Regions from separate parts of the Micromonospora sp. U56 genome, predicted to be linked through region 1. Evidence: riboswitches for the same ligand, from Rfam matches in the RefSeq annotation. Region 1 holds a riboswitch; each other region holds the start of a gene.
What was found. A riboswitch is a leader RNA that binds a small molecule or an ion and turns the genes downstream of it on or off. The one in region 1 is predicted to bind cyclic di-AMP.

Region 1 (3,169 bases):
CCGAGCTGCTGTACGGCATGGCGCTGCTCGCCGAGGGCGGCGACCTGGCCGACCCGGCGCGGTTCGCCCGGGTCCTCGCCGACCGGCTGGCCCGCACCCTCTGACGCGACGACGGCCCCGGCCCGGTGGGGGAGCACCGGGCCGGGGCCGACTGCTCAGGAACCGACCCGCACGCCCATCGCCGCCCAGGTGGCCGGGCCGACCACCCCGTCCACGGTCAGCCCTCGCATGCCCTGGTACCAGCGCACCCCGGCCTCGGTCTTCGCGTCGAAGGCGCCGCTCGCGGGGCCGCACCGCTTCGCGCCGACGAACCGCTGGACGAAGGTCACGTCCCCGCCAGTGCTGCCGCGCCGCAGCGTCCGCGAGCCCGGTCTGCCCCCGGACACGGGCGTCGCCGGCCGGCCGCTGGGCACCGACGGGGCCGGCTTGACGGCCGCGCGCAGGGCCGCCACGGTACGCGGGCCGACCACCCCGTCGGCGGTGAGCTTCCGTGCGGTCTGGAACGACCGTACCCAGGCGGCCACGGCGGACCCGAACACCCCGTCGGCCGTCAGCCGGGCCCCGAGGCGGTGGGCGACGGCCTGCAACTCCCGGACGTCGCCGCCCCGGCAGCCGGCGCGCAGCACCCGGTCGCCCAGCCGCGCCGTCGTGGCGGTGGCGATGCCCCACGGGTGGCGGCTGTCCTCCAGGCTCCGCTGGTGGCTGACGCTGACGTGCAGGTGCTTGTCGTGCGGATTCGGCCCGGTGTACCGGGCCGGCCGGAAGCTGCGGGTACGGCTCCAGATCTTCCGGTCGTAGATGACGTACTGGGTGGACGGATGGCTGACGGCCTGCCGGACGACCAGCAGCGGGTCGATCCCGTCGACATCCACGTCCACCGCGTTGACCGATTGATCGTCATTGTCCGGATTGTGGTCCGAGCGGCGCGCCTGGTGACTGGCGTCGCCCAACCAGCCGTCGGACTTGCGGTCGCGCTGCGGCCAGCGGGTGTCTATCTCCTCGCGCAGCACCCGCAGCGCAGGCGCCAGGTGCACGCCCATCTCACTCCTCCTCTTCCAGCGCGGCGGCCAGGTCGAAGTCGACCTCGTCGCCGGCCAGGCTCTCCGGGTCGTCGTCCTCGGTCAGGGTGGCGACGAGGTATTCGGTGTCGGTGCTGACGGTGTCCATGAAGGTCCTCCCTCTCGCGGATGGCCGGCCGCCGCGAACCGGGGCGGACCGTGAGGGCCAGGGCGCCGGCGATCGGCATCTGGCGGCCGGCGGGTCCGACGCGACGGCGCCGAGGCCGCGCTCTGCTCCCTACCGTCCGAGTCGGCGGCCGGACTGCCCAGACATGAGTCGCCAATCAGCGGTAACGCTGACCGTCCGGCGGCGCGGGCCGCCGATCAAGGCCGCCTGACCAGCGAAGACGGGAGGCGAGGGCACCTGATCCGCTTCTCGGGGCGAGGCTTTCGGCCCAGTCGTGACGGGTTCCCGACCCGCCCTTGTAGAGCACCACCGACCGACCCGCAACTTGAAGGAGGACGCCGTCGCTCAGCCGGGTGAAGAACTTCACAAGAAGTGGGCAATCGCCCCAAACTGTTCCTAACGTCGTTCGTGTCCGCGATCGCGGACACCACGGCCGGTAACGCCTAATCCATGCCGCCGGCCGGTGGGACCTTGTCAGCGGGCATGGAGCGGGGGACCCACACGTTCCTCGGTGCACGTCACCTCGGGGTGAAGCCGCCCACGGGCGGCCGGGCTCCTCGGCCCGAACCCGACAGCTCACCTCGTCGGCGTGGAGGAATCCACATGGCAACTGAATACACCGCCCGTCACCGACGGGTCAGCTCGCGCCGCCTCGCCGTCGGCACGCTCGCCGTCGGTGCGGTCACCGGGGTCGCCGTCCTGGCACCGGCGTCGCCGGCCAGCGCCGCCAGCGTCAACTGGGACGCGATCGCCCAGTGCGAGTCCGGCGGCAACTGGCACATCAACACCGGCAACGGCTACTACGGCGGCCTGCAGTTCTCGCAGAGCACCTGGTCCGGCTACGGCGGCAAGAAGTATGCCTCCCGTGCCGACCTGGCCAGCCGCGGCGAGCAGATCGCGATCGCCGAGAAGGTGCTCGACGGTCAGGGCATCGGTGCCTGGCCGACCTGCGGCAGGAAGGGTGGCTCCACCAAGAGCTACTCCACCACCTCTGAGAAGGCGGAGAAGTCGCATAAGTCGCAGAAGCGCTCCGGCTCGTCGAAGGCCACCTCCACCGAGCGGTCCTCGCGGGAGCAGCACAGCACCCGCAGCCAGCGGCGCAGCGCGCCGGCCGGGACCGGCGACGGGTACGTGGTGCGGCCGGGTGACACCCTGTCGCAGATCGCCGACGCCCGGGACCTGGCCGGTGGCTGGCAGGCGCTGTACGAGCGCAACAAGCGCGTGGTCGGCGCCGACCCAGGGCTGATCTTCCCGGGGCAGAAGCTCAGCCTCTGACGCGTCACTGTCCTGAAGCAGCGGCAGACCGTATCGACGCCCGGCCGGCCCGCACCGGCCGGGCGTCGAGGTCTGCGCTCCGCACCGTCGGTGCGCCCGGCGCAATGTCACTCCGGATCCGCCGGGCGGCGCGCTCCGGTCGGTTGGTCGCGCCGCCGCCGGGTACCAGGAGCACCACGTGCCCGATCGCGAGCGCGGCCGACCGCCGACGTGTCCGTCGCGGTGGCGGATAGGGTTGACCCTGGTGTGCCGGGAAGTCTGGTCGGCGATGGATGACGCGACCCCTGCCGACGAGGAGTTTCCGTGACCGACGCCACCCGGCGCCGTACCAGCCTGTTCGGCCGACGCTCATGGCGCGAGACCAGGCGCATCTCCGCCATTCTCCGCAAGGAGACCGTGGGCGGGGGACTCCTGCTCATCGGGGCGTTGCTGGCACTCGTCTGGTCGAACTCGCCCTGGGCGGACAGCTACCAGTCGGTACGGGACTTCCGAGTCGGCCCGGCGTCCCTGCACCTTGACCTCAGCCTGGCCACCTGGGCCGCCGACGGCCTGCTGGCGATCTTCTTCTTCGTCGCCGGGCTGGAACTCAAGCGGGAATTCGTCGCCGGCGACCTGCGCGACCCGCGCCGGGCCGCGGTGCCGGTCGCGGCGGCCGTCGGTGGAGTGCTCGTGCCCGCCGCCATCTACTACCTCATCGCCGCCGGCGCAG
Region 2 (3,169 bases), on a different contig from region 1:
CGAGGGCCGCCCCACCGGGGACGGCCCTCGTTCGGTACGCGTCGCTTAGAGCATCGACATGTGTACGTGGTCGGTGTGGTTCGACGGTCCGCTGTACGACTTCCACCCGGTCGCCGGGAACCAGATCTGCCGGTTCCAGATCACGTAGTAGATACCGAGCCGGTCGGCATTGCGGATCAGGAACGCGGCGAGGTTGTTGCCGTACATCCGGGTGTCGTTGTTGTACCAGGGCGCGAAGCCGCTCCGCTGCAACGACCAGTCGCAGGCCTTGCCCTTCGGGTGGTCCCACGGCCCACCGGGGCGGTAGCAGCCCGCGAACCGGTTGAAGCCGACCCGCCGGACCTCCTTGTACGCGTGCAGGGTGCGCGGCGTGATGGTGCCGGAGGTGGTGGGGTCGTTCTCGGTGCGCGACTCGGGCCGCCAGCCGCCGTCGGCCGTCCGACCGGGGCCGATCCGGGCGACCGGCGAGGTCGCGTCGACCAGGCCGCCGGTGAAGCCCCGGCCGCCGACCAGCTGGAGGGCCTTCTCCGCCTCCCGACTCTCGCGCGCCATGTCGTTGGTGAGCTTCTGCTGCTCGCGCACCTCGGCGTCCAACGCCAGCTTGGCCTGCTCCGCGCGGTTCTTGGCGGCGGTGACCTTGGCCAGCTTCTGCGCGTTGACCATGTTCAGCTCGTCCAGGGCGGCGGCGCGCCTGACGAACGAGTCGGGCGCGTCGCTCTCCAGCAGCATCGCCACCGCGCCGATCCGGCCGGTCCGGTACGACTGCGCCGCGATCTGCGAGACCGTCGGCTGCAACGCCGCCAGCTCGTCCTGCGCGCGCCGCACCTCCAGCGCGAGCTGCTGCTGGCGCTTCTTGGACTTCTCCAGCTGCCTCTTGGCCTTCGAGTACTCGCGGTTGCGCAGCTCGATGACGTCGGTGAGCAGCTTGGGCTCGCCGTCCGCCTCGTGCCCGGAGGGGGTGGGGGTCGAGGGCGCGGCGATCGCGGCTGTCGGCCCGCCGACGACGGCCAGCGCGGCGAACACGGCCACCACCGGAGTCAACCAGCGGCGCAGGGGTGCCGTCACAGTGTTCCCTTCCGTCGACCGCCGACCGGGTTAGCTGACGGGTTCGGGACGGAAGTGGCCCCTACCGCTCGCGCGGATTCACCCCATGTACCTGGTTCCCCGGCTCGCCTCGCGGCGATTGGGCGGCGGCACCGCAGGCGCCGCTGCGCGCCTTCGGCGGTGACCGGCAGCGAGGTTACCCGAGAGTCGTACCGGGGATCTACGTCCAGAACCCGACTAAAAGCGTTATTTCGTCGTAGCGAAGCGTGACGAGTGACGCGTTCGTCAGGTTCCGCGTCGGCGTCGGTCACGCAGCGGAGTCTCACCATGCGCTTTCCGTGCTCCTTTCCGGGTCGGGCCACCGTGCGGGGGCCGGGGTGGACGGTCCGCCGGGACGCGACGCGCTCAGCGCCTCGAGCGCCGCGTCCCGGTCGGCGGAGGGGCGGGGAGTGGGTGCCGGCCCGGTGTTCCGGGCCGGATCGCCGGCCGGGCCACGACCGGCGGTGGCGACCAGCGCGGCCAGCGCGGTGGTCAGTGGTACGGCGGCGACCAGGCCGAGCGTCGCCACCGCGCTGCGGACGATCTCCTGGGCCAGGAACTCGCTGGTGAGGATCTGGCTCACCGGACGGCTGTCGGCGGTGAGCAGGAGCAGCAGCGGCAGCGAGGCGCCCGCGTACGCGAGCACGATGGTGTTCACCGTGGAGGCGATGTGCGCCCGGCCGACCCGGGTGGCGGCCCGGTAGAGCTGCGTCCGGGACAGTCCGGGGTTGGCGTGCGCCAGCTCGGTGACGGTGGCGGCCTGGGTGACGGTGACGTCGTCGAGCACGCCGAGCGAGCCGATGATGATGCCGGCCAGCAGCAGCCCGTGCAGGTCGACGTCACGCTGGTACATCGACAGCGTGGTGGCCTCCTCGCTGCCGAACCCGGTCAGGTGGGTGGCGGCGGTGGCCAGGCTGCCGAGCAGTCCGGTCAGCACCAGGCTGCCCAGCGTGCCGAGGACCGCCACCGAGGTCTGCGCGGTGGTCCCGTGGGTCAGGTACAGCACCACGAACATGATCAAGGCGGAGCCGGTGATCGCGATCAGCAGTGGCGAGCCGCCCGCCGCGATGCCGGGTACGACGAAGGTCAGCAGGATGGCGAAGCTGGCGCCCAGCCCGGCCAGCGCGGCCAGCCCGCGCAGCCGGCCGAACGCCACGATCGCCGCCGCGAAGAGCGCCACCAGCCACACCAGGGGCTTGCCCCGCTGGTGTTCGGCGATCTGGTAGCTGATGGCGGTGGGGTCGGCCGGGTCGGTGAGTTGGACCAGCACCACCTCGTCGCCCACCGCGACGGTGGGCGCGCCCGGGCCGGCGGGCACCGGTGTCTCCACCTGCTGGCCGCTGTCCGGGCCCTGCTCGACCCGGACGGTCACGGTCCCGCACGGGCCCTCGGCCGCGCCGGGCGGCGCCTCCGGGGTCGGCGGGCAGGGTTCGGTCACCACCCGGGTCACCGTGCCGTGGTGGCGCGCCGGCTCGGCGCCGCCGTCGGCCTGCCGCGAGTCGCGCGGCCACAGCACCAGGGCGGCGATCACCGTGACGACGAACAGCGGGACCACCGTCGCGACGAGGATCCGCCGCACCCCCGGTGGGGCGGACGGAGCGGGACGGGTGTGGTCGGCGCCCATTGCGAGTCTCCCAACGATCCAGGGCGGGGTACGTGTCAGCCGGCCGGTCGGTTCACCGGCGGGACGTGCGTGGCGGGACGCGTACCCCGGGGTGGGCCCTGGGTGCCGGCGGGGTCACCCAGGGTGACCGGACGGCGTGGTGGCCCGGCGTGGCGACCCGCCCGGGCCGTCGCCCACGGCAGCCGAGCCCGGCGCGGTACGCGGGCCGGCGGCAGCTGCGGCGGTTGGCGAGTCATGGCCGGTGAATCGTAGCCAGGTTCGGTGCGGGCCCGCCCGGTTCGTGCCACCGGCAGCGCGCCCACGGCGCTGATGTCCGCCTCGACGATCGTGTCGCACTCAACGCCCAGCTGTTGCGCCGGGTACGCCGCTGATCCCGCCCGGTTCGGGCTAGCGTGGTCGGGTGCGAACGGCGACGGCGCGGCCGGCCGGGTGGTGGGCCCGGCTGCTCCTGCTCGCCTGCAC
Region 3 (3,169 bases), on a different contig from region 1:
GTTTGCCCGCCCGCCGGCACCGCCGGTCTGCGGCGGGTCGCCCGCCGCCTGCTCACCCTGGTCGCCGCCGTGGTCGTCGGCGCCGGGATGTTCGCCGTGCCGGCGCACGCCGCGCCGACGCCCGAGGAGATCGAGGCGGCGATCGACAAGCAGTGGGAGCAGCTTGAGCCGACCATCGAGCAGTACAACAAGGTCCGGGCCCAACTGAAGGTCAACCGGAAGAAGTCGGCCGAGCTGGGGAAGAAGATCCAGCCGCTGGCCCTGCAGAGCGAGCTGGCGATGAACCGGGTGGGCGACCTGGCCTCCCGCTACTACATGACCGGGCCCTCGCAGGAGATCGGCGCGCTGCTGGTCAGCAACAAGCCCGGCACGCTCGCCGAGCAGCTGACCATGCTGGACCGTCTCGCCGCCCACCAGCGCAAGGAGTTGGAGGGCGTCCTCGCCGTCCGGCGCAAGTACGACGACCAGAAGCGCAAGCTCGACGAGCTGATCGCCGCCGAGGTCAAGCAGGAAAAGGATCTGGCGGCCAAGAAGACGCAGATCAACGCGGAGATCAAGCGGCTGCAGGCGGCCATGCCGAAGACCACCGTGAAGGTGGCCGGCTGCCCGACCATCAACGGTGTGGTGAGCGCCAAGGCGCAGACCGCCATCCGGGTGGCCTGCCAGCAGGTCGGTGACCCGTACGTGTGGGGGGCCGACGGGCCCGATTCCTTCGACTGCTCGGGTCTCACCCAGTACGCCTACAAGGCCGCCGGCATCTACCTGACCCACCACACCGGCGCCCAGTGGAACGAGGGCAAGGCGATCCCGCGCTCCGAGGCACGCCCCGGTGACCTGGTCTTCTTCTTCAGCGACCTGCACCATATGGGCCTCTACCTGGGCAACGACATCATGGTCCACGCTCCCCGGACCGGGAAGCCGGTCCAGGTCACCAGCATCAACTACATGCCGGTCGCCGGTTTCCGACGACCGTACTGACCCGAGCCCGCCGCGAACCCCCGGTCGACTGACCGGGGGTTCCGCGTATCCGGGACCCGGCACGGCGTGGCGGGTTGCGGATCGATAACGGTCGTCTCTACTCTGGTCCTTCGTCGGCCGCGACAGGTCCGTCCAACCCGGGTGGCAGTGGCCGGCACCGCCGAGTCGCCTGCGGGCGAGCCGGGGAACCAGGTAAGCCGGGGTGAATCCGCAGCCACTGCGGTAGGGCGCTCCCTTCCCGCCCGAACCCGTCAGCTAACCCGGTAGGCGGTCGCGGAAGAAGGAGCCCGGAGCCCGGTGGCACACCATGCCCCGCGGCCACCGTCGTACCGGTCGACCCAGGTCGCCCGGCTGACGGTTGCGCCGCGCCCACGCTGGTCCCGCTTCACCACCCTCCTCGCCGCCCTCGCCGGTGCCGCCGTCGTAATGACCGGCGCTGCCACGGCGGCCCACGCCGAACCCTCGGTCGCCGAGATCGAGCGGCAGATCGACCAGGACTGGAACAGGCTCGAACCGATCATCGAGCAGCACAACGCCACCCGACAGGACCTGGCCGCCAAGCGCCGGCAGGCCGACGCGCTGGCCAAGCGCATCGAGCCGCTGCAACTCCAGGTCGACCTCGCGATGAACCAGGTCACCGGCCTCGCCGCCGAGGCGTACAAGGGGGAGAACGTCTCCGCCGTCAACGCCCTGCTCGGCAGCAGGTCCCCCGCCGAACTGGTCGACCAGCTCGAAATGCTCGACCGGTTCGCCCAGCGCCAGCAGCGCGACGTGCGGGTCGTCAAGGAGCTGCGGGACAAGCTGGCCGCGGAGAAGGCACCGCTGGACGAGATGGTCGCCCAGCTGACCCGTACCGAGGCCCAGCTGGCTGCGAAGAAGAAGCAGATCAACGCCGAGATCGACCGGCTGCAGAAGCTGCGGCTCAAGGTGTACGGCAACGGTGGCGGAGGCTCGCTGCGCCCGGCCCCGTGCCCGGCCGGCTACCCCGGCGGCCCGGCCGGGACGGCGGTGAAGTTCGCCTGCGCCCAGATCGGCAAGCCGTACGTCTGGGGCGCCGAGGGCCCCAACTCGTACGACTGCTCCGGGCTGATGCTCGCGGCGTGGGCGAAGGCCGGTGTCTCGCTGCCGCACAACGCCCGCCAGCAGCGCCAGGTGACCGCCCGGGTCAGCCGGGCCGACCTGCGCGCCGGCGATCTGGTCTTCTACTACGCCGACCTGCACCACGTCGGGATGTACGTCGGCGGCGGCTGGGTGGTGCACGCCTCCCAGGCAGGGGTGCCGGTCAAGATGAAGCGGGTCGACGACGGGCCGGTCAACAGCTACGGCCGGCCGGGCTGAGCGCGTGCCGGGCTCCCGGGGTGCCGGGGGCCCGGTTCGGCGTCAGCGGGTGGGCCAGGTGCGCCAGTTCTGCCAGGAGCGGCTCGGGGTCGGCCCGCGCTGGCCCTGGTAGCGCGACCCGTAGACGGCGGAGCCGTACGGGTGCTCGGCCGGGGACGAGAGCCGGAAGATGCAGAGCTGGCCGATCTTCATCCCGGGCCAGAGCGTGATCGGCAGGTTCGCCACGTTCGACAGCTCCAGCGTCACGTGACCGGAGAAGCCCGGGTCGATGAAGCCGGCGGTCGAATGGGTGAGCAGGCCGAGCCGGCCCAGGCTGCTCTTGCCCTCCAGGCGCCCGGCGAGCTGGTCGCCTAGCGAGATGACCTCCAGCGTGGAGGCGAGCACGAACTCGCCGGGGTGCAGCACGAACGGCTCGCCCTCGGGCACCTCGACCATCGAGGTGAGCTCGTCCTGCTGGATCGCCGGGTCGATGTGCGTGTACAGGTGGTTGTTGAAGACCCGGAAGAGCTTGTCGAGCCGCACGTCGATGCTGGACGGCTGCACCAGCGTGGGCTCGAAGGGCTCCAGCGCGAGCGTGCCCGCCTTGATCTCGGAGACCAGGTCGCGGTCGGAGAGCAGCATCGGCACACCATATCGAGCGGACCGGGTGACCTGCGTGTCGGACTACGCGTTCGTACACATGTTCGATAGGATGTCCGTATGGCTTCCTGGTCCGAATTCGCCGCTGACGAGCCCCGACTCGCCGACGGGATCCGCCTTCTCATGCAGCAGTACGGGCCGGGCTTCGGCTACCTGGCCACCGTCCGCGCCGACGGTGGGCCCCGGGTGCACCCGGTCTGCCCCGTGATCACCG
Region 4 (3,169 bases), on a different contig from region 1:
TGGAGCGGCTGCGGGACGTCTTCGCGCACCGGGACGGTTGGGACTCCCGGCGGCACCCCGTCGAGCAGGAGGTGCTGCTGGCCCGGGCGGTGCGCGACGGCCGGCGGGACGCGTACCGGGCGGCGGCCGGGCGGGAGCGGTCGGCGTGGCGGGACGCCGAACTGGCCGTCGAGGCGGCCCGCGCGCTCGCCGTCGAGGCGTACGCGGCGGCGGAGCGGCTGCGTCCGGCGCGGCTGCCCGCCCAGCGGACGGCGACGGCGACGGCGCGGACGGCGCTCGCGGCGCGGTGGCGGCCGGCCCGGGTGGGCTGAGGACGCGACCAAATTGTTACCCGTATTTCCGTGAGTCGCGTCACGGCAATCGGGAAACCGGTCATCCGGTCACAGCCGGTGACATCGATCGCGACGATCGGCGGGGTTTGTCGCCGTGTTGTCCGGTTGTCGCCCGGCGGTCCCGGAAAAACCGCGTGTCCCATTGAGTGACGTCAGTGCCGAACTGTACGGCAAATTTGTCGCCCTGATCATGTTTACGCAGCTCGGAGGGCTTGGCCGGACCGTGACCTACCAGTAGTGTCGCCTCGGTCCGGTGCGGTTACCGATCGCAAGAAGCGACGCCGCGCCGACCCGCTCAATCGTGACTTTCACGAACCGGGGACCCATGCACGTCCGGGGTGAATCCGCGGGCCACGGCCCGTGGTAGGGCGCTCTTCCCGCCCGAATCCGTCAGCTAACCCGGTAGGCGGTGTCGGAAGGAGTTCCTACTTTTGCTGTTCTCTCGCATTTCTCGGCTTGCTCTCCACCTCGGTACCGGGGTGTTCGTGCCGGTCCGCCGCGCCCTCGCGCGCTGATTCCGGCCCCACCCCGCCGCCCGGTCACCGACCGGGCGCACCCCCGCCGAGCGGCCTCGCACACCGGTTCTGACACCGCGGGTGACGTTCCGTCACGCGCCGGTCCGGCACGCCGCTCCCGCCCTCGTACCGTGGAGGAAAACACGTGAAGCACCCCCTGAAGCGGCAGCTGCGACGACTTGTCACCGAGCGGCCGTACCAGCTGGTCGCCGGCTCGGCCGCCGCGCTCGTGCTCGTCTCCGGCGCCGCCGCCCAGTTCGCCGACGAGGCACCCGCCCGCCAGCAGACCTCGGCCGCCGTCGCCGAGGTGGCGCCCCGGCTGGACGACGTCGCGACCCGCGGCCAGGCCCGCGTCGCCGCCCCGTCCCACAAGCCGTCGCCCTCGGCCAGCCCCTCGCCGTCGGCGAGCGCCACCAAGGCCAAGGCGGACCCGGACCTGACCCGCAAGGCGGCTCCCAAGCCGCCGTCGACCAAGGTCCTCCGCTACGACTACCAGGCGCAGACCACCTTCTACAACTGCGGTCCGGCCGCGGTGCGCAACGCGCTCAGCGCGTCGGGCATCGAGCGGACCCAGTACGAGCTGGAGGGCCCGCTCGGCACCACCGAGATGGGCACCAACTCCGCGCTGGACACCACCCGCGTGCTGAACCAGATCGTCAAGGGCGACCCGTACCGGACCCGGATGTTCCGGGGCACCCCGAGCTCGGCGCAGATCGACCGGCTCCAGGCCGACGTGGTCGCGGCGATCACCGACGGCCGGGGCGTCGTGGCGAACGTGGCGGGGACCGCCACGGACACCAACGGCGGCTGGCACTCCTTCCCGGGCGGCCACTACATCGCGGTGGTCGGCTACAAGAACGACGGCCGGACCGTCCGGATCGCCGACTCGGCGGACCCGAACCTGCCGTCGTACTGGATCAGCACCATCGACCTGGCGAACTGGATCGCCACCCGCGGCTACTCCGCCTGATCCACACCGTCGCTCGTCCGGGCACCGGCTCCCCTGGGGGCCGGTGCCCGTCGCCGTTGGCGCGGGTCTCGCGCGGCGCGACCGGGCGGTGGCACACTGCGGCCCATGACCGACGACTCGGGTACCCGCCGGCTGCTGTTGCTGCTGCACGGGATGGGCACCACCGGCGACGTGTGGCTGCCCTGGGCGCCGCTGCTGGAACACCGCTGGCCGGGCCGCTGGCTGGCGCCGGACCTGGCCGGCCACGGCTTCTCGCCGCCGCTGCCCGGGTACTCCTTCGCCGGGTTCGCCGAGCAGGTCGCGGTGGGGCTCGGCCCGGTGGCCGAGGGGGCCCGCCGGGCTGACCGCCTGGTCGTCCTCGGCCACTCCCTCGGCGGGGTGGTCGCGCTGGCGCTGGCCGCCCGCGACGCCGGGCTCCCGGTGGACGCGGTGGTCGGGCTGGGCATCAAGGCGGTCTGGTCGCCGGCCGAGCTGGCTCGGGCGCGCGAGCTGGCGGAGCGCCCGGTGACCTGGTTCGCCACCCGGGACGAGGCGGCCCGCCGCTACCTGAAGGTGGCCGGCCTGGGCGGGCTCTTCGCGCCGGAGCATCCGGTGGTCGACGCGGGGCTGCGTGCCGAGGACGGCCGCTGGCGGCTGGCCATGGACCCGGCCGCCTTCGCGGTGGGCGCGCCGGAGCTGCCGGCCCTGCTGGCGGCCACCGACGTCCCGGTGCTGCTGGCCCGGGGCGAGCACGACCCGATGGTCAGCGACGCGCAGCTCGCCGAGCTGGGCGTGCCGGTGGCGACCCTGCCCGGCCTCGGCCACAACGCGCACGTGGAGGACCCGGCGGCGGTGCTGGCCCTGCTCGACCCGTACCTGTGACCGGTCGCGGACGGCGGGCGTCGCCGCCGTGGGTCGCATGTGGCTCGGAACCACCTGCCGACCTGGACCTTCGAGCTCGCCGTCGACAGCGGACCTCGCCACGGCGCTTGGTGTACCGCCGGACGCCGTCCCCCACTGATCGCAGTCCGTTCATGCGGCCTGACCACGGATAATGCCGCGGTGAGCTCTTCGGTGTGAACGCGGGTTCGGGACATCCTTTGGTGTCCTCTGATGCCGTTCTGCCCTGCACAGCGGGGGTTCCTTGCCGACCTGTGTCGTCTGGTGCCGGTCGTTGCTCTCGCTGCCTCCTGGCTGCCTCAGCTCGCTGCCCTCTTACTTGACGTTGACCTGTCGGCGGCCTGGACCTGGTCTTCGTCGATGACGCGCTCGTGCCTGCGGTGCCTGTTGGCGACGGGGCTCGCGTCGGTGGCGCCAGGTAGTTTGCCGAGAGTGAGTATGTGGATCTACTTTCGAGGGCTCGAATCCTCCGA

Region 2: linked by a shared signal. The riboswitch ahead of KBX37_RS05805 (hypothetical protein) and the one ahead of KBX37_RS07685 (transglycosylase family protein) in region 1 are both predicted to bind cyclic di-AMP.
Region 3: linked by a shared signal. The riboswitch ahead of KBX37_RS20975 (NlpC/P60 family protein) and the one ahead of KBX37_RS07685 (transglycosylase family protein) in region 1 are both predicted to bind cyclic di-AMP.
Region 4: linked by a shared signal. The riboswitch ahead of KBX37_RS07130 (C39 family peptidase) and the one ahead of KBX37_RS07685 (transglycosylase family protein) in region 1 are both predicted to bind cyclic di-AMP.

Annotation. Positions count from the first base shown of each region.
Region 1 covers NZ_JAGPYL010000013.1:61,617-64,785, reverse strand. Annotated here, with positions in the region: gene htpG (molecular chaperone HtpG) at 1-104, shown strand, start outside; gene KBX37_RS07690 (peptidoglycan-binding protein) at 156-1,040, opposite strand; gene KBX37_RS35185 (hypothetical protein) at 1,042-1,167, opposite strand; cyclic di-AMP (ydaO/yuaA leader) riboswitch at 1,616-1,790, shown strand; gene KBX37_RS07685 (transglycosylase family protein) at 1,789-2,460, shown strand; gene nhaA (Na+/H+ antiporter NhaA) at 2,764-3,169, shown strand, end outside.
Region 2 covers NZ_JAGPYL010000009.1:17,074-20,242, forward strand. Annotated here, with positions in the region: gene KBX37_RS05805 (hypothetical protein) at 46-1,065, opposite strand; cyclic di-AMP (ydaO/yuaA leader) riboswitch at 1,070-1,200, opposite strand; gene KBX37_RS05810 (YibE/F family protein) at 1,367-2,707, opposite strand; gene KBX37_RS34205 (hypothetical protein) at 3,108-3,169, shown strand, end outside.
Region 3 covers NZ_JAGPYL010000065.1:4,956-8,124, reverse strand. Annotated here, with positions in the region: gene KBX37_RS20980 (NlpC/P60 family protein) at 1-978, shown strand, start outside; cyclic di-AMP (ydaO/yuaA leader) riboswitch at 1,127-1,263, shown strand; gene KBX37_RS20975 (NlpC/P60 family protein) at 1,276-2,316, shown strand; gene dcd (dCTP deaminase) at 2,359-2,937, opposite strand; gene KBX37_RS20965 (pyridoxamine 5'-phosphate oxidase family protein) at 3,016-3,169, shown strand, end outside.
Region 4 covers NZ_JAGPYL010000012.1:31-3,199, forward strand. Annotated here, with positions in the region: partial or broken gene KBX37_RS07125 (hypothetical protein) at 1-311, shown strand, start outside; cyclic di-AMP (ydaO/yuaA leader) riboswitch at 615-756, shown strand; gene KBX37_RS07130 (C39 family peptidase) at 993-1,817, shown strand; gene KBX37_RS07135 (alpha/beta fold hydrolase) at 1,923-2,678, shown strand.